Regions from separate parts of the Lelliottia sp. RD5 genome, predicted to be linked through region 4. Evidence: predicted binding sites of a transcription regulator. Region 4 holds the regulator's gene; each other region holds the start of a gene.
The links. Region 4 encodes LexA, which represses DNA repair genes until DNA is damaged. Its sites were predicted from a motif close to TNCTGTATGTACATACAGNA; they were not measured.
Positions count from the first base shown of each region.

Region 1 (5,144 bases), on a different contig from region 4:
ATTGTGACGGGGCTGGTGGCATGGGCCATGCTTGCCGTGCTGGATGTGCGTTTTGCATTTGTGTGGGGCTTGCTGGCCTTCGCACTCAACTATATTCCGAATATCGGCTCTGTGCTGGCCGCCATCCCCCCGATTACTCAGGTACTGGTCTTTAGCGGATTTTACGATGCGTTGGTCGTCCTGGCGGGCTATCTGATTATTAATCTGGTCTTCGGTAACATTCTGGAGCCGAGAATGATGGGACGTGGGCTTGGGCTTTCCACGCTGGTGGTCTTTTTATCACTGATTTTCTGGGGATGGTTGCTCGGTCCGGTGGGCATGTTGCTCTCCGTTCCGCTGACGATTATTGTCAAAATTGGTCTGGAACAGACCGCAGGCGGACAGACGATCGCCGTGTTGCTGAGCGATATGAGTCACCGATAAGTTTTCGCGCCAGTCCTCTTCTCACCAGAGGACTGGAACGCGTGAGTCGTGCATCGCGAACATCGGCTTACCGAGCCGTCCAGCCTGGCGATAATACGCCAGCGCCGCTCGCCACTCTGCCAGCGGAAACAGCGTCACGTCGCCATAGTGACTCGCCAGCAGCTTCGGCCAAATTTCACAAAATTCTGCCTGCCATTGATCACTGCTTAATGCATCCAGATAGTTTCGAATATGGAACCACCGCACCTGCGGCTGCTGCCTGAACGGCGTACCCGAAAGCAACCCATAGCAGACAAAAATCCCTGTCTTCGGCATTGCGTCCAGAATCCCGTCCGCCAGCCTTCCCCCCGTGGCGTCGTACACCCTCTCTGCCTGCGCAGCAATGGCGCTAATGGTCGCCGTATCCTGCTGCGAAACCGGAATGATGCCCATCGCCCGCAACCTTTCGGCATGCGCAGGCGATCGGTGGATCCCATACACCGCGTCAGCACCCGCCTTGATCGCCCACTGGCCGAGCAGCGCGGCGCAGTCGGACCCGGCCGCCGTCAGCACGATCCGCTTTCCCTTCGGGGGGTAAAGATTGAGCATCATTTGGGCAGCCAGCGGGTTGATGTACGCGCGAGCCGCGAGCGTTGATTCGATGTCGTCCGGTACGGGAACCGCCAGTGCCATGGGGCAATCCACACTGTTTTGCCAGGTGCCCTGCCCGCGTAACGGCAGCACGCGTTTCCCGAGCCAATGTGGTGGCCCTTCCATTACCACGCCGACCCCTTCGTAACCTGCCACCGCCGGCAGCGGCGTCCGATGACGATAGGCGCCCGTCATCGGAATCAGATCCGAGGCATTCACCGGAGAAAAGAGCATTTTCACCCGGATCTGCCCGGCAGGCAGCGGTGCCGGTGGTCTCGACTCGACGTGCAGGACAGACTCAGGTTCGCCAAAGGCGCGATACCCTAAAGCAGAATGATTCATTAACGGATGCCTGACATGTTTCATCAGCAAAGCTTACTGTCTTGTTTCCTGAGCGGAAATGATTATTTCGCCACGGGCAAATCGGCGTATCGCGTCGTATAGGCCGGAGAGAGCATTTCCCGTTTCATCGCCCAGCTTTTTTGAATGCCCTGCCCGGCAAACCATATCGTCCCACGCTCGGAGACATTCAGCTTATCAATGGTCTGCATCAATGCCTGGCTGTCGGGTCGCGGCGTGTGTTCATCAAACAAATTGAGTTGCGCGACGCCCTGACTGAAAAAATTACTCAGCATGATGCCCGCTTTCATGTAGCGGAAACCGTCTTTCCAGATCCTGTCCAGCGCCTGGCTGGCGACGCGAATAATATCGCGCGTATCGTTTGCAGTCTTGAATTAAAACTCACCGACTTTCAACCATTTCCAGAAAACGCGCTTAGGGTCTCTTGATCGTTCTGATTGATCACTGATACTGTATATAAACACAGTTAAATGAGTCCTCTATTATGCAGTTCATTTCCTCTCATCAACCCGATTCCACGCTATTGCTTCCGTTGTTTATGGAACGTGTCCCTTGTGGGTTCCCAAGCCCAGCCCAGGACTATGTCGAGGATAACCTTGATCTGAACAAACTGGTTGTTAAACACCCTAGTGCAACTTATTTTGTTCGAGTCAGTGGTGATTCGATGACAGGCGCTGGCATCAGTCACGGAGACTTGCTGGTTGTAGACCGATCATTATCTGCTGTTCATGGTGATATCGTTATCGCCGCGGTAGGAGGCGAATTCACCGTGAAAGAGCTCCAGACTTATCCACGTCTTCAGCTCATGCCTCGTAATGCAGGCTATGCTCCTGTCGTTTTTGGGGCAGAAGAGGAACTGGAAATTTTCGGCGTCGTCACGTTTACCCTGAAAGACCACAGACATGTTCGCGCTCGTTGATGTCAACAGCTTTTACACCTCCTGCGAGACCGTTTTTCGCCCCGACCTCCAGGGCAAACCCGTCGTCGTCGTTTCAAATAACGATGGCTGTATCATTTCACGTTCAGCAGAGGCAAAAGCATTGGGTATCAGCATGGCGGTTCCTTATTTCCAGTTGAAAGAGGAGCTGAAGCGCCAAAAGGTACAGGTTTTTAGCTCTAATTATGCGCTGTATGCCGATATGAGCCGTCGGGTGATGACCATTCTTGAAGAGATGGCACCCCGAGCGGAAATTTACTCGATTGATGAGGCCTTTCTTGATCTGACTGGCATCAGCAACTGCGTTGGCCTGGAGCAGTTCGGGCAAGAAATTCGCCAGCGCCTGCTTAAGGAAACCGGCCTGACGGTTGGCGTGGGGATTGCCCCCACAAAGACGTTGGCCAAGCTAGCTAACCATGCGGCAAAGACCTGGAAGCAAACGGGTGGCGTGGTGGATTTGTCGAACGTTGATCGCCAGCGCAAGCTGCTGGCGCTGGTTCCCGTTAGCGAGGTCTGGGGCGTCGGGCGTCGGATCAGCAAAAAACTGAATCTGATGGGGATTGAAACTGCCCTGCACCTGGCGGAGTGTTCCAGTTGGGTTCTACGAAAACATTTCAACGTTGTACTGGAAAGAACCTCGCGGGAACTGCGCGGAGAGAAATGTCTGGGGCTGGAGCAGTTCTCTCCAACCAAACAGCAAATCATCTGCAGCCGTTCCTTCGGTAAGCGCATCACTGAATACAATGATATGCACCAGGCCATCTGCACCTACGCCGAACGGGCTGCCGAAAAGCTGAGGCAGGAGAAACAATTTTGTCGCTTTATCAGTGTGTTTATCCGCACCAGTCCTCATGCACAGGATGAAGTTTCCTATGGAAATCAGGCATACGGTAGGCTGATGACGCCGTCTAACGACACGAGGGACATTATCCGCGTGGCGACAGAAGCACTGAACCAGATTTGGGACAATGGACATCGCTATATGAAGGCGGGTGTGATGTTGAGTGATTTTTTCAGTCAGGGAGTGGCGCAATTAAACCTGTTTGATGAACACCAGCCGCAAGCGAACAGCAGCGCCCTCATGCAGGTCGTGGATCGGCTTAATCGTACGGGTCGCGGTTCAGTCTGGTTTGCCGGTCAGGGTGCGCAAAAAAGCTGGGTAATGAAGCGAGAAATGCTTTCTCCCTGCTACACAACGCGTTATTCAGATCTCCCTGTCGCTAAATAACTCATTCATAGTTAGCGATAACCTCAACCGATGCGCATGCAGGCCCAGGGTTGACGTCACCGTCTGTCCGAACATATCGGGCTGCCATCTGGATGGTATTGTCATTGCCGGTAAAGGCATTGCCATCAATGGGTGTGAGCGTTCAATTCACTGACATAAACGGATTGTGAAGTGCCACAATGTACCGGTTTATCAGGTTCAGTCTCTGCTTGTGACAGATAATCACCCCAGGCAAGTTGGATCCCATAGCCCGTCGCACCGGTTCCGCCGAGAGCGATAATGCCTCTTCTTGTATCAACAATGGCGGTGTAGGGTAAAATAGCCAGTTTCACTCGCCCATTTTGCGGGTTGTTTGGTGACGTCTCTGGGCCAGGGCCAAATGGCGACTGTCCGGCGTTATTCATCGCCGTGACGCCCCCGTAGCCATGGGCATCCGGACAAATTAATCTGAAACTGGCATCTTTCCATGATGAACTTTGGTCATTGACACCCAGATGCTCACCCATGTTAACAACGACATCACTGCCCTGTATTTCACAAGTTCCTGGTTTAAAAATTAACGTGGCATGTAATTTTCGGGAACTCGCAATGTAATATTGTCCATTTGCATAGATCCTGTCGGTGCTGCCATCGGCGCTAATAAAAGTATATGGGGATTGTTCAATACCTGCCCAACAACAGGACCGTTTACCGACAATACCCCGGACTGCATAGGAATATCACCCGGGATTTTCCGGAATTTAATTTTTCCCATTATATATTCACCCGTATGGGCACTAACCCAGCCACTCATGGCTAAGCTGGGAAACACGGGGAGCGAGGTGGCTATATCAGTACTAAAGACAGACATCCCAATACCTGGAATATCTGTCGGATAGATGCGATCGCCAGCGATGGTATTTACTGGCAGCAGCCCCTGATCCAGGATGGTTTCATAGAGATAAATGCTCCTGTCGCAGGTAGCGAGGTCTTGCCCCAGCGTGACGTTATCCTGCATATAGATAACCGTATAATCAGGTATAGCCGAACCCAGGGTGATATTCACTCCGGAAGGGGTTAATTCAAGCGTGCAGTTAATACTTGCCCATGGATCATTTGATTAGGTACAGGATATGTCTTTAGAAAATGCATCTGGCACCCGCAAGCATAATGCCAGGAAAATGAGGCTACATTTTCGTATAAAGAGATCATTCATAGTTCGCTATCACCTGTACCACGGCGTTAGCAGGGCCTGGAGCCGTTTCTCCGGTGGTGCGAATATAACGAGCCGCCATTTTGATCGTATTATCTGTCCCGCTAAAGGCGTTCCCGCCGATGGGCGTATCGCCTGCGCCGAAGCTCGAGTTAAGCGAGTTGGCATCGACATAGCTGTTTAACACGACAGGGTTTACAGGTTCGACGTCGTTTTGGCTACTGAAGTCGCCCCATGCTAACTGAATGCCGTAGCCTTGCGCACCCGTGCCATCGAGGGCAATGATGCCTTTATTGGCGTCAATGACTTCGGTGTAAGGAGCAATACTAATTACGACGCGCCCATTTTTTTTATTATTAGCAGTGGTACTCGCG
Region 1 is NZ_JBVYHQ010000001.1:664,803-669,946, forward strand. Features, by position in the region: gene AC0LWE_RS03330 (AI-2E family transporter) at 1-423, shown strand, start outside; gene AC0LWE_RS03335 (zinc-dependent alcohol dehydrogenase family protein) at 445-1,395, opposite strand; partial or broken gene AC0LWE_RS03340 (DUF4113 domain-containing protein) at 1,458-1,778, opposite strand; gene umuD (translesion error-prone DNA polymerase V autoproteolytic subunit) at 1,898-2,332, shown strand; gene umuC (translesion error-prone DNA polymerase V subunit UmuC) at 2,316-3,578, shown strand; gene AC0LWE_RS03355 (hypothetical protein) at 3,704-4,084, opposite strand; gene AC0LWE_RS03360 (hypothetical protein) at 4,135-4,575, opposite strand; gene AC0LWE_RS03365 (fimbrial protein) at 4,766-5,144, opposite strand, start outside.
Region 1: umuD (translesion error-prone DNA polymerase V autoproteolytic subunit) is a predicted target of LexA. The motif match lies at 1,862-1,881, and genes of this name have one in related genera.

Region 2 (5,144 bases), on a different contig from region 4:
GTGTCTGAACTGTCTCAATTATCTCCACAGCCGCTGTGGGATATTTTTGCCAAAATCTGTTCCATTCCTCACCCGTCCTATCACGAAGAACAGCTTGCCGAACATATTATGGGCTGGGCGAAGGAAAAAGGCCTGCACGCGGAACGCGATCAGGTTGGCAATATTCTGATTCGTAAAGCGGCTACCGCAGGGATGGAAAACCGTAAACCGGTTGTGCTTCAGGCGCACCTAGACATGGTTCCGCAGAAGAACAACGACACCGAACACGACTTCACCAAAGATCCTATTCAGCCGTACATTGACGGCGAGTGGATCAAAGCGCGCGGGACAACGCTAGGCGCGGACAACGGTATCGGTATGGCATCTGCGCTGGCCGTGCTGGCCGACGATCGCGTTGAACACGGTCCGCTGGAAGTGCTGCTGACCATGACCGAAGAAGCGGGCATGGACGGCGCATTTGGTTTGCAGGCCAACTGGCTGCAGGCGGATATCCTGATCAATACCGACTCCGAAGAAGAAGGTGAGATCTACATGGGTTGCGCGGGCGGGATTGATTTTATCTCTACCCTGCCGCTCTCCCGTGAAGCGGTTCCGGCCGGTTTCCAGACCTTCAAGCTGACGCTGAAGGGCCTGAAAGGCGGTCACTCCGGCGGCGATATTCACCTGGGCCTGGGCAATGCTAACAAACTGCTGGCGCGCTTCCTGGCGGGTCATGCGGACGAACTGGATCTGCGTCTGGTGGATTTCAACGGCGGTACGCTGCGTAACGCGATCCCGCGTGAAGCCTTCGCGACCGTTGCCATTGCCGCGGATAAAGTCGACGCGCTGAAAAACCTGTCGACGGATTATCTGGATATCCTGAAAAACGAACTGGCCGCGAAAGAGAAAAATCTGACCGTGGTTCTGGAAGCCGTATCCAGCGATAAAGCGGCACTGACCAAACAGTCCCGCGACAGCTTTGTCCAGCTGCTGAACGCGACGCCAAACGGGGTGATTCGCAACTCCGACGTGGCGAAAGGCGTGGTGGAAACGTCCCTGAACGTGGGCGTTGTGACCATGAGCGACGACAGCGCAGAAATCATCTGCCTGATCCGTTCTCTTATCGACAGCGGTAAAGAGTACGTGGTGAGCATGCTGGAATCGTTGGGCAAACTGTCTGGCGCGAAAACGTCCGCTAAAGGCAGCTACCCAGGCTGGCAGCCTGACGCCAGCTCTCCGGTGATGGCACTGGTGCGTGAAACTTATCAGCGTTTGTTCAACAGCACGCCGAACATTCAGGTGATTCACGCGGGTCTGGAGTGCGGTCTGTTCAAAAAACCGTACCCGGATATGGATATGGTTTCCATTGGGCCGACCATTACCGGGCCACACTCCCCGGATGAGCAGGTTCATATTGAAAGCGTGGGCCATTACTGGACGCTGCTGACCGAACTGCTGAAATCGATCCCGGCTAAGTAAATCTCTACTGGGATGGGTGCAGTCTGATACCCTCACCCCAGCCCTCTCCCACAGGGAGAGGGAACCAAAACGCAGGCCCGGTAAGCGTAGCGCCACCGGGCTTTTTTATAGCCCCAGCACCAGTTGCCGCTCCAGCTGCGGATCGAGCAGCGTAACATGCAGGCCCACCAGCCTGACTCCCCTTCCTGCGCGGCGTTCTTGCCAGGCTTTTTTCGCCGTCTCAATCAGATCGTCTTTATTCAGTTTCGGCCAGACATGTTCCTGCGTGGTTTGCTGGAAATCGTTGAATTTCAGCTTAACGCCCTGGCGAGCAATCAGCAGATCTGGCTTCACTTTTGCCAGCCGTCGTTCCAGCTCGGGATAAAGCTGTTCGGTAATAATCGTTTCGCAGTCGCTCCAGTCGTGAATATCTTCTGCCAGCGTGCGCTCGACCCCCACGGATTTTCGCAGGCGTTCATTGTTGATACTGCGCTCGTCGATCCCCTGACTGCGCTCCCAGAGCACGCGCCCAAACTTACCAAATCGCTTCAGGAGCATCGCCAGGTCGCTTTTCTGCACGTCTTCACAGGTACGCAGCCCCAGGTTTTCCAGCCTGGCGGCGGAGACTTTGCCGACGCCGGGGATTTTACTCAGCGGCAAGCTTTTCAAAAAATGGGGAACGTCATCGGGCGTTATCACGTACTGGCCGTTAGGTTTGTTGAGATCCGAGGCGATTTTGGCGAGAAACTTTACCGGCGCGATACCGGCTGAGGCGGTGAGATTCAGTTCATCAGAAATGGTCTGGCGGATCGCCTGCGCCATTAGCGTGGCGGAGCCGTGGCAGTGCACGCTGTCCGTCACGTCCAGATAGGCTTCGTCCAGCGACAGCGGTTCAATAAGCGAGGTGTAACGGGAGAAGATTTCCTGAATACGAACCGAGGCTTCTTTATATGCATCGAAACGGCCGGGCAGCAAAATCAGATGAGGGCAGAGCTTGAGCGCCATCGCCGTTGGCATCGCGCTGCGCACGCCAAATTTGCGCGCCGGATAATTGGCGGTGCTGATAACGCCACGCTTGACGCGGCTACCGCCAATCGCGATGGGGACATCCCGCAACGCCGGATTGTCTCGCATCTCCACTGCGGCAAAAAAGCAGTCCATATCGACATGGATTATTTTGCGCATAGTAAGCCCTCACTCATCACTGGATAAGTATACAGTAAAAGTTTAAACTTTGAGAAGCACTCTATGACGCAGACTCTCGCCCGAATAAGGCGCGTTTTTACACTGTTCTTACAGTTATTCCGGCGTGAATGCGGTATAAAGAAAACTATTTTGTAAACTCATGGCTTCGTGCTTGCGAAAAAATTCAGCGATGCTAATGTGAGCGCTCCTAATCCAGATAATTCTGATTTCGGGTCTCTTTTGCCGTCCTGGCAAGTTGGTTTGGCTTTATCAAGGAACTTGTAGTATGCGTAAAATCGCATTGTTTATTGCGATGCTTCTGATTCCGTGTCTTTCGTTTGCTGGGCTATTAAGTAGCAACAGTTCAACAACACCAATCAGCAAAGAATATAAACAGCAGTTAATGGGATCACCGGTTTATATTCAGATCTTCAAGGAAGAACGCACACTCGATCTATTTGTCAAAATGGGCGAGACATATCAGCTGCTTGATAGCTACAAAATCTGTAGTTATTCCGGCGGGTTGGGCCCGAAACAGCGTCAGGGTGATTTCAAAAGTCCCGAAGGGTTCTACACCGTTCAACGTAATCAGCTCAAACCTGACAGCCGCTTTTATAAAGCCATTAATATCGGCTTCCCGAATGCCTATGACCGTGCACACGGTTACGACGGCAAATACCTGATGATTCACGGTGCATGTGTGTCGATTGGCTGTTACGCCATGACGGACGGCGGTATTGATGAAATTTTCCAGTTTGTGACGGGCGCATTGGTGTTTGGTCAGGCGGGTGTGCAGGTCAGCATCTATCCGTTCAGAATGACGGATGCCAACATGGAGCGTCATAAGTTCTCGACCTACTCGGAGTTCTGGAAACAGCTAAAACCGGGCTATGACTACTTCGAGCAGACGCATAAACCGCCAACCGTTTCGGTTGCAGATGGACGCTACATCGTCAGTAAACCGCTGAGCCATGAAGTCGTCCACCCACAGTTGGCGTCAAATTACGCGGTCCCCGAGACAAAATAAGACCCACTCGCCTGGCATAATCTTTTGCCAGGTTTCATTGCCCGTCAGTGGCTGAGTGGCGATAACCGTGACCACATCGTTAGGTGTGGTCTCCGTTTGAAAATCAATTTCCACATCCTGATCGAGCAGCTTCGCAACGCCAAACGGCGCGCGGCGCGTTATCCAGAACAGATTGGTCGAGCAGAACGCCATCACGTAGCGCCCATCCGACAGCAGCATATTAAATACGCCCTTCTCACGCAGCTCACAGGCCAGCGAGCCGATGTATTTGAACACGGCGGTCATGTTGGTCGGCGTACGCGGATAGCGCTCGGCCAGCTTATGCAGCAGCCAGCAGAACGCCTTTTCACTGTCGGTCTCCCCCACAGGACGGAAATTCCCCGTCACCAGCGTTTTATAGCCCGTTAGTTGGCCGTTGTGCGCGTAGGTCCAGTTGCGGCCCCACAGTTCACGGGTGAAGGGATGCGTATTTTCCAGCGCCACTTCACCGCGATTCGCCTGACGAATATGCGCGATGACCGAGCACGATTTTATCGGGTAATCCTGCACCAGTTTGGCAATCGGAGAGTTAAAGCTAGGCTGCGGATCTTTGAACGTGCGACAGCCTTTGCCTTCGTAGAAGGTAATGCCCCAGCCGTCTTTATGCGGCCCGGTTCCTCCACCGCGCTGCACCAGCCCGGTGAAACTAAAGCAGATATCGGTTGGCACATTGGCGCTCATCCCGAGCAATTCGCACATACATCACCTCCACAAAAACGCCTCAACCCAGGAAAGCGTCAATGGTGTAGCAATCTCACTACACAACGGCAAATACTAAAAACGTTTATACCCTAAATAATTCGAGTTGCAGAAAGGCGGCAAGGGAAGAAATCCCCAGAAGCATAGATAACTATGTGACTGGGGTTACTGAGTGCAGCCAACGCATCTGCAGCGTGAACGACGACGGGTATAATTACTTAACCATCTCTTTTTCGATCAACTGAATCAGGATATGAATCACTTTGATATGAATCTCCTGAACGCGGTCAGCGTAGCCGAAGTGCGGCACACGAATTTCAATATCCGCGGAACCTGCCATCTTACCGCCATCTTTACCGGTCAGAGTGATGACTTTCATCCCCTTCTCACGCGCCGCGTCGATCGCTTTGATTACGTTTGCGGAGTTACCGGAAGTGGAAATACCCAGCAGAACGTCACCTTCACGACCGACCGCCTCAACGTAACGAGAGAAGATATGGTCATAACCGAAGTCGTTACCCACGCAGGAGATGTGGCTCACGTCAGAAATCGCAATCGCCGGATAGCCCGGACGGTTTTCACGGTAGCGACCGGTCAGCTCTTCCGCAAAGTGCATCGCGTCACAGTGAGAACCGCCGTTACCGCACGAGATCACTTTGCCGCCCGCTTTGAAGCTGTCTGCCAGCAGAACTGCCGCGCGCTGAATCGCATGAATATTGGCTTCATCTTTCAGAAAGTTAGCTAACGTTTCCGCTGC
Region 2 is NZ_JBVYHQ010000004.1:26,418-31,561, reverse strand. Features, by position in the region: gene pepD (cytosol nonspecific dipeptidase) at 1-1,458, shown strand; gene dinB (DNA polymerase IV) at 1,564-2,622, opposite strand; gene dpaA (peptidoglycan meso-diaminopimelic acid protein amidase) at 2,909-3,649, shown strand; gene AC0LWE_RS14280 (class II glutamine amidotransferase) at 3,620-4,387, opposite strand; gene lpcA (D-sedoheptulose 7-phosphate isomerase) at 4,602-5,144, opposite strand, start outside.
Region 2: dinB (DNA polymerase IV) is a predicted target of LexA. The motif match lies at 2,640-2,659, and genes of this name have one in related genera.

Region 3 (5,144 bases), on a different contig from region 4:
GCCGGGAAAGTTGCGCGCCCGGTAGTTAAACATCAGCTTCTCAATACGCTTATCCGCGAACGTGATGTCCAGGGCAGGTAAATTGCGCGGATCGGTTTGCAGAACGATATTCATCGCGGCTCTGTCAGCATCGCTGAAAAAGCCGTTGTAGAGCTGCGCATCAACATTATCAGACGGAACAAACGGTTCAGCTTCGGCAAAAATCGCCACCACTTTATCGCGAACCTGTGGGTTATCGCGCAGGACTTTGAGATTATCCAGACACTGCTGGCGGTTAATCCCCAGCCGCTCTGCATCTTCCGGGCGCAACGTATTCGCCTGTGCCAGCACGGGACATTTATTGATATGCACCAGCTTAACCGGAACCGCCGCATCATCGCCCAGCTCACTTTTAGGGGTGTATAAACGCTCGCGAAGGGCATCGCTGTCCAGCTCAAGCAGCGGCGTGATGTCTCCGGCCAGATCGACCATAATCACCGCGTTACGGTTATCAGGATGCCACGCCAGCGGAGCGACCCAGCTGGTATTCCCGCGCCAGGCACCGAACATACCGGAAATATGCACCAGCGGCTTCATCTGCGGGACGTCAATGAGCGTCATCAGTTTCTGTTTATTACGGTGACTCAGCAGATACTCAAACAGTTTGGGTTGCGCACTTTTGACGCGCTTAGCCATCTCGATGGTGGCGTAAACGTCCGCCATGGCGTCATGCGCATTGCTGTGTTCAATCCCGTTGGCGCGGGTCAAATGTTCTAAACGGAAGCTTGGTAGCCCGTCTTCATTTTCAGGCCAGTTGATTCCTTCCGGGCGCAGCGCATAACACGCGCGCATCACGTCCAGTAAATCCCAACGTGAATTACGGTTTTGCCAGCTCCAGGCATAGGGATCGTAGAAATTGCGATACAGGACGTTGCGCGTGACTTCATCATCGAAGCGAATATTGTTATAGCCCACCACACAGGTATTCGGCACGGTAAAAAGTGCGTGAATGCGGCGGGCAAATTCCGCTTCATTTACGCCTTTCTCACGAGCTTCCTGTGGGGTAATTCCTGTGACCATCACGGCACCAGGCTGCGGCAGGTAATCATCGGCAGGTTTGCAGTAAAAAACCTCCGGCTCACCAATGATTGTGAAATCAGCGTCAGTGCGGATCGCCGCGAACTGCGAAGGTCGGTCCAGCGATGGGCTGGTACCAAAGGTTTCGTAATCGTGGAAGAGAAAAGTGGGAAGCGCGGCGGAATCTGACACCAGTAATACCATCCTGTTAAAAAGTTGCTTCGCTATGGTAAACCATCAGGGTCATCAGACAGAACAAAAAGCACGTTTATCTCGAAGATTTGCGAGCATGCTTCCATTCCAAACATTGCTGTCCGTCACATTTTTTTGCAATTTAATCAGGTAACGGCATGAGATTTTCCGTAAAAAGGGCAACGATTTTTAATGACTGAGGATATATCGTTGAAACGCCGTCTGTTTATTGCTCTTTCTTTACTCGCTTCGAGTGTTACCTCTGCCCTGGCGGCCGATCCGTTGGATTTTTCACCGCAGCCGCCTGCTATACAGGCTGGCTCATGGGTGCTGATGGACTATACCACGGGTCAAATTTTAACGGCGGGCAACGAACATCAACAGCGTAATCCGGCCAGCCTCACCAAGTTAATGACCGGCTATGTTGTCGATCGTGCTATCGACAGCCATCGCATTACGCCTGACGATATGGTTACCGTCGGCCGCGATGCGTGGGCGAAGGGCAATCCGGTATTTGACGGCTCATCACTGATGTTCCTGAAAGCAGGTGAGCGCGTTTCGGTTCGCGACCTGAGCCGGGGGTTAATTGTTGATTCGGGTAATGATGCCTGCGTGGCGTTGGCGGACTATGTGGCGGGTGGACAGCCGCAATTCGTCAATATGATGAACGAGTATGTTCAAAAACTGGGTTTGCGTGACACCCATTTTGAAACGGTTCACGGGCTGGATGCACCCGGGCAACACAGCTCCGCCTATGATCTGGCGGTGCTTTCGCGGGCGATTATCCACGGCGAGCCGGATTTTTATCATATGTACAGTGAAAAGAGTCTGACCTGGAATGGCGTCACGCAGCAAAACCGTAATGGGTTGCTATGGGATAAGACCCTCAAGGTCGACGGACTCAAAACCGGGCACACGTCTGGTGCCGGATTTAACCTGATTGCCTCGGCTGTCGATGGTCAGCGCCGGTTGATTGCGGTGATCATGGGCGGGGAGAGTCCGAAAGGGCGCGAGGATCAGGCGCGCAAACTGCTGCATTGGGGCCAGCAAAACTTCGATACCGTGCAAATCTTGCACAATGGCAAAAAAGTGGGCACTGAGCGCATCTGGTACGGCGATAAAGAACACATCTCCCTTGGTACGAACCAGGATTTCTGGCTGGCTCTACCAAAAGCGGAAGTCGCCAACATTAAAGCCAAATACGTACTCGATAAAAAAGAGCTTGAAGCCCCCATTGCTGCGCATCAGCGCGTAGGGGAAATTGAGCTTTACGATCGCGATAAAATTGTGGCGCACTGGCCATTAGTCACGCTGGAAAGCGTCGGTAAGGGGGGGGTGTTTTCACGTCTGAGTGATTATCTGCACCATAAAGCCTGACGGATAATTTACACGGTAACGAGCAGACTGGCACTCCTGCGAGTCTGCTCGCATAATCAACACGTCATATTTGCTGGACATAAAGAATCTGCTTTATAGTGTATAAATACACAGTAATAAACGGAGGCAGTATGGACTACAGCATCAAGCAGCAACAGAAGCGTAAGATTGCCGGTTTTCATATGGTAGGGCCGTGGGAGCAAACCGTTAAGCAAGGTTTTGAGCAACTCATGATGTGGGTGGATGGACATCATATTCAGCCGCTTGAATGGGTCGCTGTCTATTATGATAATCCAGACGAAGTCCCGGCGGAGAAGCTGCGCTGCGATACGGCTGTCACCGTTCCTGATGATTTTGCCATCCCGGCAAACAGCGAAGGCGTAATCCTTACCGAAGTAGCTGCCGGTGACTATGCGATTGCCATAGCACGCGTTGAAAACCATGATTTCGCCACCCCATGGCATAGCTTCTTTAATAGCCTGCTCGAAGACAATCATTATCAAATCGCCCCTAAACCCTGCTTTGAACGCTATCTCAATGATGGCAATGCCGATGGTTACTGGGATATCGAGATGTATGTGCCCGTGCAAAACAAAGCCGGGTAACAATGCTAATTCCTGGGTTTTGTAGGGTTTTTCTGCCGGGCGTGATACGTCTGGCAGAAAACACAGTACAATTGTGATTTGCCGTGTATCTGGAGAGCGGGTGTGCGCCCCGACAAATCATTAACGCCTTTTGAAATCCGACTGTATCGGAATTACCGCGCCGTGCATGGTTGCCGCATCGCGCTGGCTTTCATCCTCACCTTTTTACTGGTGCGTTTGCTGGATATCCCTGAAGGAACCTGGCCTTTGATCACGCTGGTGGTCATCATGGGGCCGATATCTTTTTGGGGAAATGTGGTCCCACGCGCCTTTGAGCGAATCGGCGGCACGATTTTTGGCTCCGCATTAGGGTTGATTGCATTAAAGCTTGAGCTGATTTCGTTGCCCGTGATGTTGCTCTGGTGTGCGGGGGCGATGTTCCTATGCGGTTGGCTGGCGCTGGGCAAAAAACCGTATCAGGCTCTGCTGATTGGAATTACGCTCGCTGTCGTTGTCGGTGCACCGGCTGGAGACATGGCAACGGCCCTGTGGCGAGGAGGGGATGTTATTCTCGGCTCGCTGTTAGCGATGCTCTTTACCGGGATTTGGCCTCAACGCGCATTTCTGCACTGGCGCATCCAGATGGCCAACTATGTGACCGCGTTCAATCGTGTCTATCAGGCGGGTTTTTCACCTAACCTTGTGGAACGCCCACGGCTCGAAAAGCATCTGCAAAAAATCCTCAATGATGTCGTCAAAATGCGTGGGCTCATTGTTCCTGCCAGCAAAGAGACGCACATCCAGAAAGCCATTTTCGAAGCGATTCAAACCGTCAGCCGCAATCTGGTATGCATGCTGGAACTGCAAATAAACGCGCACTGGGCGTCTCGTGCCAGTCACTTTGTCCTTCTGAATGCGAACACGCTGAAAGAGACTCAGCAGATGACCCAGCAAACGCTGCTCACCATCGCTCACGCACTTTACGAGGGGAATCCGCAGCCTATTCTTGCCAACAGCGAGCGGTTGAACGAAATCGTTGCTGAGCTTAAGCAGTTGATCGGTGAGCATCAGGGTGACAATGTGTCAGAAACGCCCATCCACGGCTATGTGTGGTTGAGCATGGAGATGGCGAGACAATTAGAGTTGCTGTCGCATCTCATCTGCCGGGCGCTGCGCAAATAAAAAGCAGGCGTCTGCGGATGTGACGCCTGCTGCTACGATTCAGCAGCATTTGAGGTTATGATAGGGCAAACGATATACTCATTGTCATTCGCAACGGCTGTCAGTAAGGTTAACGGTACAGTGGTTGCTTAAACGAATCCGAATCTCACATTATCAGGGGTATCAAAATGGAAACTACCAAGCCTTCGTTCCAGGATGTTCTGGAATTCGTCCGCCTGTTCCGTCGCAAAAACAAACTGCAGCGTGAAATTCAGGACGTTGAGAAGAAGATCCGTGACAACCAGAAACGTGTTCTGCTACTTGATAACCTGAGCGACTACATCAAGCCGGGTATGAGCGTAGAAGCCATTCAGGGCATCATCGCCAGCATGAAGACCGATTATGAAGATCGCGTTGACGACTACATCATCAAAAATGCTGAGCTGTCCAAAGAGCGCCGCGACATCTCTAAAAAGCTGAAAGTCATCGGCGAAATCAAAAGCAGCGAAGCGAAAAACGAGTAATTGCTGCGAGGAAAGACTACGCCTCTCTGCGAAAGCAGGGAGGCTTTTTTTTTTTTGAGTGATTGCCTGACGCTAAAAAGCAAAAAGCCCGCTCGAAAGCAGGCTTTTTTAAATTTGGCTCCTCTGACTGGACTCGAACCAGTGACATACGGATTAACAGTCCGCCGTTCTACCGACTGAACTACAGAGGAATCGGTTAGGAGGCTTATCTTAGCGGCGAAAAAAGTTTTGTCAAACCTGATCTTACGTT
Region 3 is NZ_JBVYHQ010000003.1:483,405-488,548, forward strand. Features, by position in the region: gene sbcB (exodeoxyribonuclease I) at 1-1,248, opposite strand, end outside; gene dacD (serine-type D-Ala-D-Ala carboxypeptidase DacD) at 1,453-2,625, shown strand; gene sbmC (DNA gyrase inhibitor SbmC) at 2,757-3,230, shown strand; gene AC0LWE_RS13210 (FUSC family protein) at 3,333-4,391, shown strand; gene AC0LWE_RS13215 (DUF496 family protein) at 4,559-4,894, shown strand; tRNA gene AC0LWE_RS13220 (tRNA-Asn) at 5,010-5,085, opposite strand; partial or broken gene AC0LWE_RS13225 (hypothetical protein) at 5,107-5,144, shown strand, end outside.
Region 3: sbmC (DNA gyrase inhibitor SbmC) is a predicted target of LexA. The motif match lies at 2,722-2,741, and genes of this name have one in related genera.

Region 4 (5,144 bases):
CATGTGGCTGCGGTGGCAGGGCACGTAGACAATCTCATGACCGTCGTGGGCCAACTGGCGCACACGCTCGGCGTTATGAACGTTAATCCCCTGGTACAGACGGTTCCAGGTGAAGCTCAGAATACGGTCAGACAGTCGGATCATCTCGTAGGAGAAGTTCGCTGCAATCTCTTCCATCAGTGCGATAGCGTTTTGCTGCGCTTTCTCATGAGAGATTTTCTTGCTTCGCGCTTCGTCTTCAACCGCGCGGGCAATCGCTTTGGACGCCAGCAGTTTGTTGAACAGATCCTGACGCGCGGGCAATCGTGGCCCCACAGCCGCTAAACGCTGACGGGCGAAGTGCATACGCGCAACGCGTGCCAGTTTTTGGGCAATAATTTTATCGGTACCGTGCTCATCAGCCATGCGTCGTAACGACACAGACGGCGAGAAACGAACAAAACTATCGCGACCCAACCATGACACGGCAAAGAATTTTTGCACGCCGTTAAGCATGCGCAATGGCGGATTCTCGTCGCCTTTTTGACGCCCTGGACGACGACCAAACATGATCGACACTGGCACCATCTGGACGTCCAGATCGGGGTTACTGCGGTGCAGATCAAGATAGTCGTGGAACAGTTTGATCGACTCTTCTTTCGGCGTGTAATAGGTAAACACGCGCGGCCCGCCGTGGATAAACACATAGCGAGGAAGGAGAGTGCCGTCGATCTCCAGGGGTTCCAAAGGATCCGGTAAATCGTGCGCCAGACATTGGGCGCGCAGCGTCAGTAAGTCTGCCTTCGAGTTATAAGGCAAAACGTACATAATAGGGCGCGAGGTATCGAGCCCTAATTCCAGCGCAGGTTCCGCCGGGATAGACTTACTTTTTACCAGTACGCTTAATGGTAAATTAAGTAATTTGTAGTAAATTCGTGGCCAGCCGGACATAAACGATGTAAAGCCTCTGGTTAATAATGCAATTGCGGCGCAAGGATAACAGAAAGCGCGCAAGATTTCTGTTGTTACCCGTCATACTTCAGGCTGCTGCGAAACCCGCTGCAGCCCTTGTTACTGACGTCAAATCTAATAAAAGGTTCTTTTAATGGCCAATAATACCACTGGGTTTACCCGAATCATCAAAGCAGCCGGATATTCATGGAAAGGTTTCCGCGCAGCATGGATAAATGAAGCCGCCTTCCGGCAAGAAGGCGTTGCCGCCATTATTGCCGTGATTATTGCGTGCTTCCTTGATGTCGATGCTATCACCCGCGTACTTCTCATCAGCTCCGTGCTTTTGGTGATGATAGTGGAGATTCTCAACAGCGCTATCGAAGCCGTTGTTGACCGTATTGGTTCTGATTTCCACGAGCTTTCTGGTCGTGCGAAAGACATGGGCTCTGCCGCTGTACTGCTGGCGATTATCATCGCTGTCATTACCTGGGTCACTCTCCTTTGGTCACATTTTCGATAAGCTTTCAGGAATCGAATAAGTCTCTGGTTTTTTGTGCAGTTTTTGATTCCAAATTCGCCTTTGACTGTATATACTCACAGCATAACTGTATATACACCCAGGGGGCGGAATGAAAGCGTTAACGGCCAGACAGCAAGAGGTGTTTGATCTCATCAGGGATCACATCAGCCAGACGGGAATGCCACCCACGCGTGCGGAAATCGCTCAGCGCCTGGGCTTCCGTTCACCAAACGCCGCTGAAGAGCATCTTAAAGCGCTGGCACGTAAAGGTGTGCTTGAGATTGTTTCAGGCGCGTCACGCGGTATCCGCTTACTGGTGGAAGAAGAAACGGGCATCCCTCTTATCGGTCGCGTTGCGGCGGGTGAGCCGTTGCTGGCACAGCAGCACATTGAAGGCCACTATCAGGTCGATCCGGGTATGTTCAAGCCGAGCGCAGATTTCTTACTGCGTGTTAGCGGTATGTCCATGAAGGATATTGGTATTCTGGACGGCGATCTGTTGGCTGTTCATAAAACTCAGGATGTGCGTAACGGACAGGTCGTGGTTGCGCGTATTGACGACGAAGTGACGGTTAAGCGCCTGAAAAAACAGGGCAACACTGTGCAACTTCTGCCTGAAAACAGCGAGTTTTCTCCAATTGTGGTGGATCTGCGCGAGCAAACCTTCTCTATTGAAGGACTGGCGGTTGGCGTTATCCGCAACGGTGAATGGCTGTAATTTCTCTCTGACAGGCTGCGCCATCCGCGCAGCCTGGCTGTCTTATCTCGCTTCCGGTAATTTCCTATGTCTCTGCTGACAACTTCAGACAAGGCATTATGGCGTCTTGCGCTGCCAATGATTTTTTCCAATATCACCGTTCCTTTGCTTGGACTGGTGGATACGGCCGTCATTGGACATCTGGATTCTCCTGTTTATTTAGGTGGCATCGCGATTGGCGCGATGGCGACCAGCTTCCTCTTTATGCTGCTCCTGTTTTTGCGCATGAGCACAACCGGACTGACAGCCCAGGCTTTTGGCGCGAAAGATCCCGTTCGCCTTGGGCGGGCGCTGGTTCAGCCGCTGATCCTGGCATTAGGTGCCGGGCTGCTGATTGTCGTATTGCGTGCGCCTCTCATCGATCTGGCGCTGCATATCGTCGGCGGCAGCGAGGCGGTGCTGGCACAGGCGCGCCGTTTTCTGGAAATTCGCTGGCTCAGCGCCCCTGCATCGCTCGCTAACCTCGTGCTGCTTGGCTGGTTGCTCGGCGTGCAATATGTCCGTGCCCCGTTCATTTTGCTGGTGGTGGGGAATATCCTGAATATCGTTCTCGATCTGTGGCTGGTGATGGGTTTGCATATGAATGTGCAGGGTGCCGCACTGGCAACCGTCATCGCGGAATATGCCACGTTCCTTATCGGCTTATGGATGGTGAAACGCGTGCTGGTGATGCGTGGCGTCACACTCGCGCTGCTGAAAAATGCATGGCGGGGCAATATGCGCAAGCTGCTGGCGCTGAACCGCGACATCATGTTGCGCTCTTTATTGCTCCAGCTATGCTTCGGTGCGATGACCGTATTGGGCGCGCGTCTTGGGCCTGAGATCGTTGCGGTCAACGCGGTGCTAATGACGCTGCTGACATTTACCGCCTACGCGCTGGATGGTTTTGCCTATGCCGTTGAAGCGCACTCCGGTCAGGCTTTCGGTGCGCGACAGGCCGGGAAATTACAGGAGGTCTGGCGAGCCGCCTGCCGTCAGTCCGGGCTGGTCGCGCTGGTGTTTGCGCTAATTTACGCTCTTTTTGGCGGGCATATCGTCGCGCTACTGACGTCATTACCTGAACTACGTGAGCTGGCACGGCACTACATTTTCTGGCAAGTGGTGCTACCGGTGGCGGGTGTCTGGTGCTATTTGCTGGATGGCATGTTTATTGGCGCAACACGGGGTGCAGAAATGCGCAATAGCATGGCGGTAGCCGCGGCGGGTTTCGGTTTGACGTTGCTCACCGTTCCCTATTTGGGAAACCAGGGTTTGTGGCTGGCACTCGCTGTCTTTCTTGCTCTGCGAGGCCTCTCGCTGTGGGTTATCTGGCGACGTCACTGGCGCGAAAACAGCTGGTTCTCGTAGCGGCTTCTTTTGTCCAGATGGTTAAAGATTCTGAATATCGAAACGACTGCCGAATCCTTGTCTACAATTATTATCACGTCCAGCAGGAAATGAACGTAACGGACGATACAAATTTACGTGATAACCGAACGATGAGGACATGATTATGAATAAAGACGAAATCGGCGGTAACTGGAAGCAGTTTAAAGGTAAAGCGAAAGAGCAGTGGGGTAAGCTGACTGACGATGATATGACCATCATTGAAGGTAAGCGTGACCAGCTGGTCGGTAAAATTCAGGAACGTTACGGTTACCAGAAAGATCAGGCCGAGAAAGAGGTCGGTGATTGGGAAAAACGTCACGATTATCGCTGGTAGGCAATTCCGTAGCGAAAGGTTCTACCCGAAAGTACAAGGACGTACTATCCCTGAGGGCGGCTTAATGGCCGCCCGCTTTGCATTTTAGCGCGGCTTCTTTTTCACATGAATAGAGTGATCGTGCTGACACGCGTCCTGATGGCTACACGCTTCTACTTCCACACAGGCTGAACACAGGCCATGTGCTTCAATCACATTATGACGTAGCGCAAAGCCCATTTTTGCCGCCAGCGTATGCATAATGTCTTCAACCCCTTCCGCCGCTTTTTCCTTCACTGCACTACATCGATCGCAGATGAACATCGCAGAGGTGTGCGTCGGCTGATCGAACAAATGGCAAAGCACATAGCTATTTGTTGATTCCACTTTATGCACAAAGCCCTGTTCCAACAGGAAATCAAGCGCCCGGTAAACCGTAGGCGGTTTAGCCTGCGGCTCGTTAACACGCAGCAGATCAAGCAAATCGTAGGCGCTGATCGCGTTTTGTTGCAGGCTCATCAAACGCAAAACTTCAAGGCGCTGCGGGGTCAGGCGCACATTGCGTTGCGCACAGAGCTTTTCAGCTTGCACGAGCAGCTCCTGCGTTGTGGTCTTATCCATTTGCACCTCGAATAGTAGTCGGCCGGAAAACCCTCACTTTATCATGTTCTGTCAAAAACGCCGAGATCCCACGCGGTGTGCTATACCTGACGCAACGCAACATGGGGAGATAAACAATGAAAAGACCTGACTGCATTCAACACTGGCGTGACGTCGAGGGGGCTGACGATTCAACGTACCCGGACAGTGACGAACGCTTTGCGATTGGTGCGCCGTTGGCGCGCAAACTGGGGCTGGGGCGTCTTGGGATCCATCATGAGCGTTTACCGCCGGGGCGTCGCACGTCCTATCCGCATGCAGAAAGTGACGAGGAAGAGTTTATCCATGTTATTGAGGGCCATCCGGAAGCGTGGATCAACGGTTATCTGTGGAAGCTGGAGCCAGGGGATAGCGTCGGTTTCCCTGCCGGGACGGGCGTGTGTCACACCTTTATCAACAACACCGACGAGGATGTACGGCTGCTGGTGGTAGGGGAAGCGAACAAAAAACACAATCGTATCTATTACCCGTTAAATCCTATGTATGCCGCCACACGCGAAGACCGCTGGGTCGACCATCCCCCGCAGTTTTTTGGGCCCCACGACGGAAAACCTGGGCGAAAATAATATCCTCTTCTATAAATATTGAGGGCC
Region 4 is NZ_JBVYHQ010000005.1:35,312-40,455, forward strand. Features, by position in the region: gene plsB (glycerol-3-phosphate 1-O-acyltransferase PlsB) at 1-930, opposite strand, end outside; gene AC0LWE_RS15845 (diacylglycerol kinase) at 1,085-1,453, shown strand; gene lexA (transcriptional repressor LexA) at 1,563-2,171, shown strand; gene dinF (MATE family efflux transporter DinF) at 2,238-3,557, shown strand; gene AC0LWE_RS15860 (CsbD family protein) at 3,703-3,912, shown strand; gene zur (zinc uptake transcriptional repressor Zur) at 3,997-4,512, opposite strand; gene AC0LWE_RS15870 (cupin domain-containing protein) at 4,629-5,117, shown strand.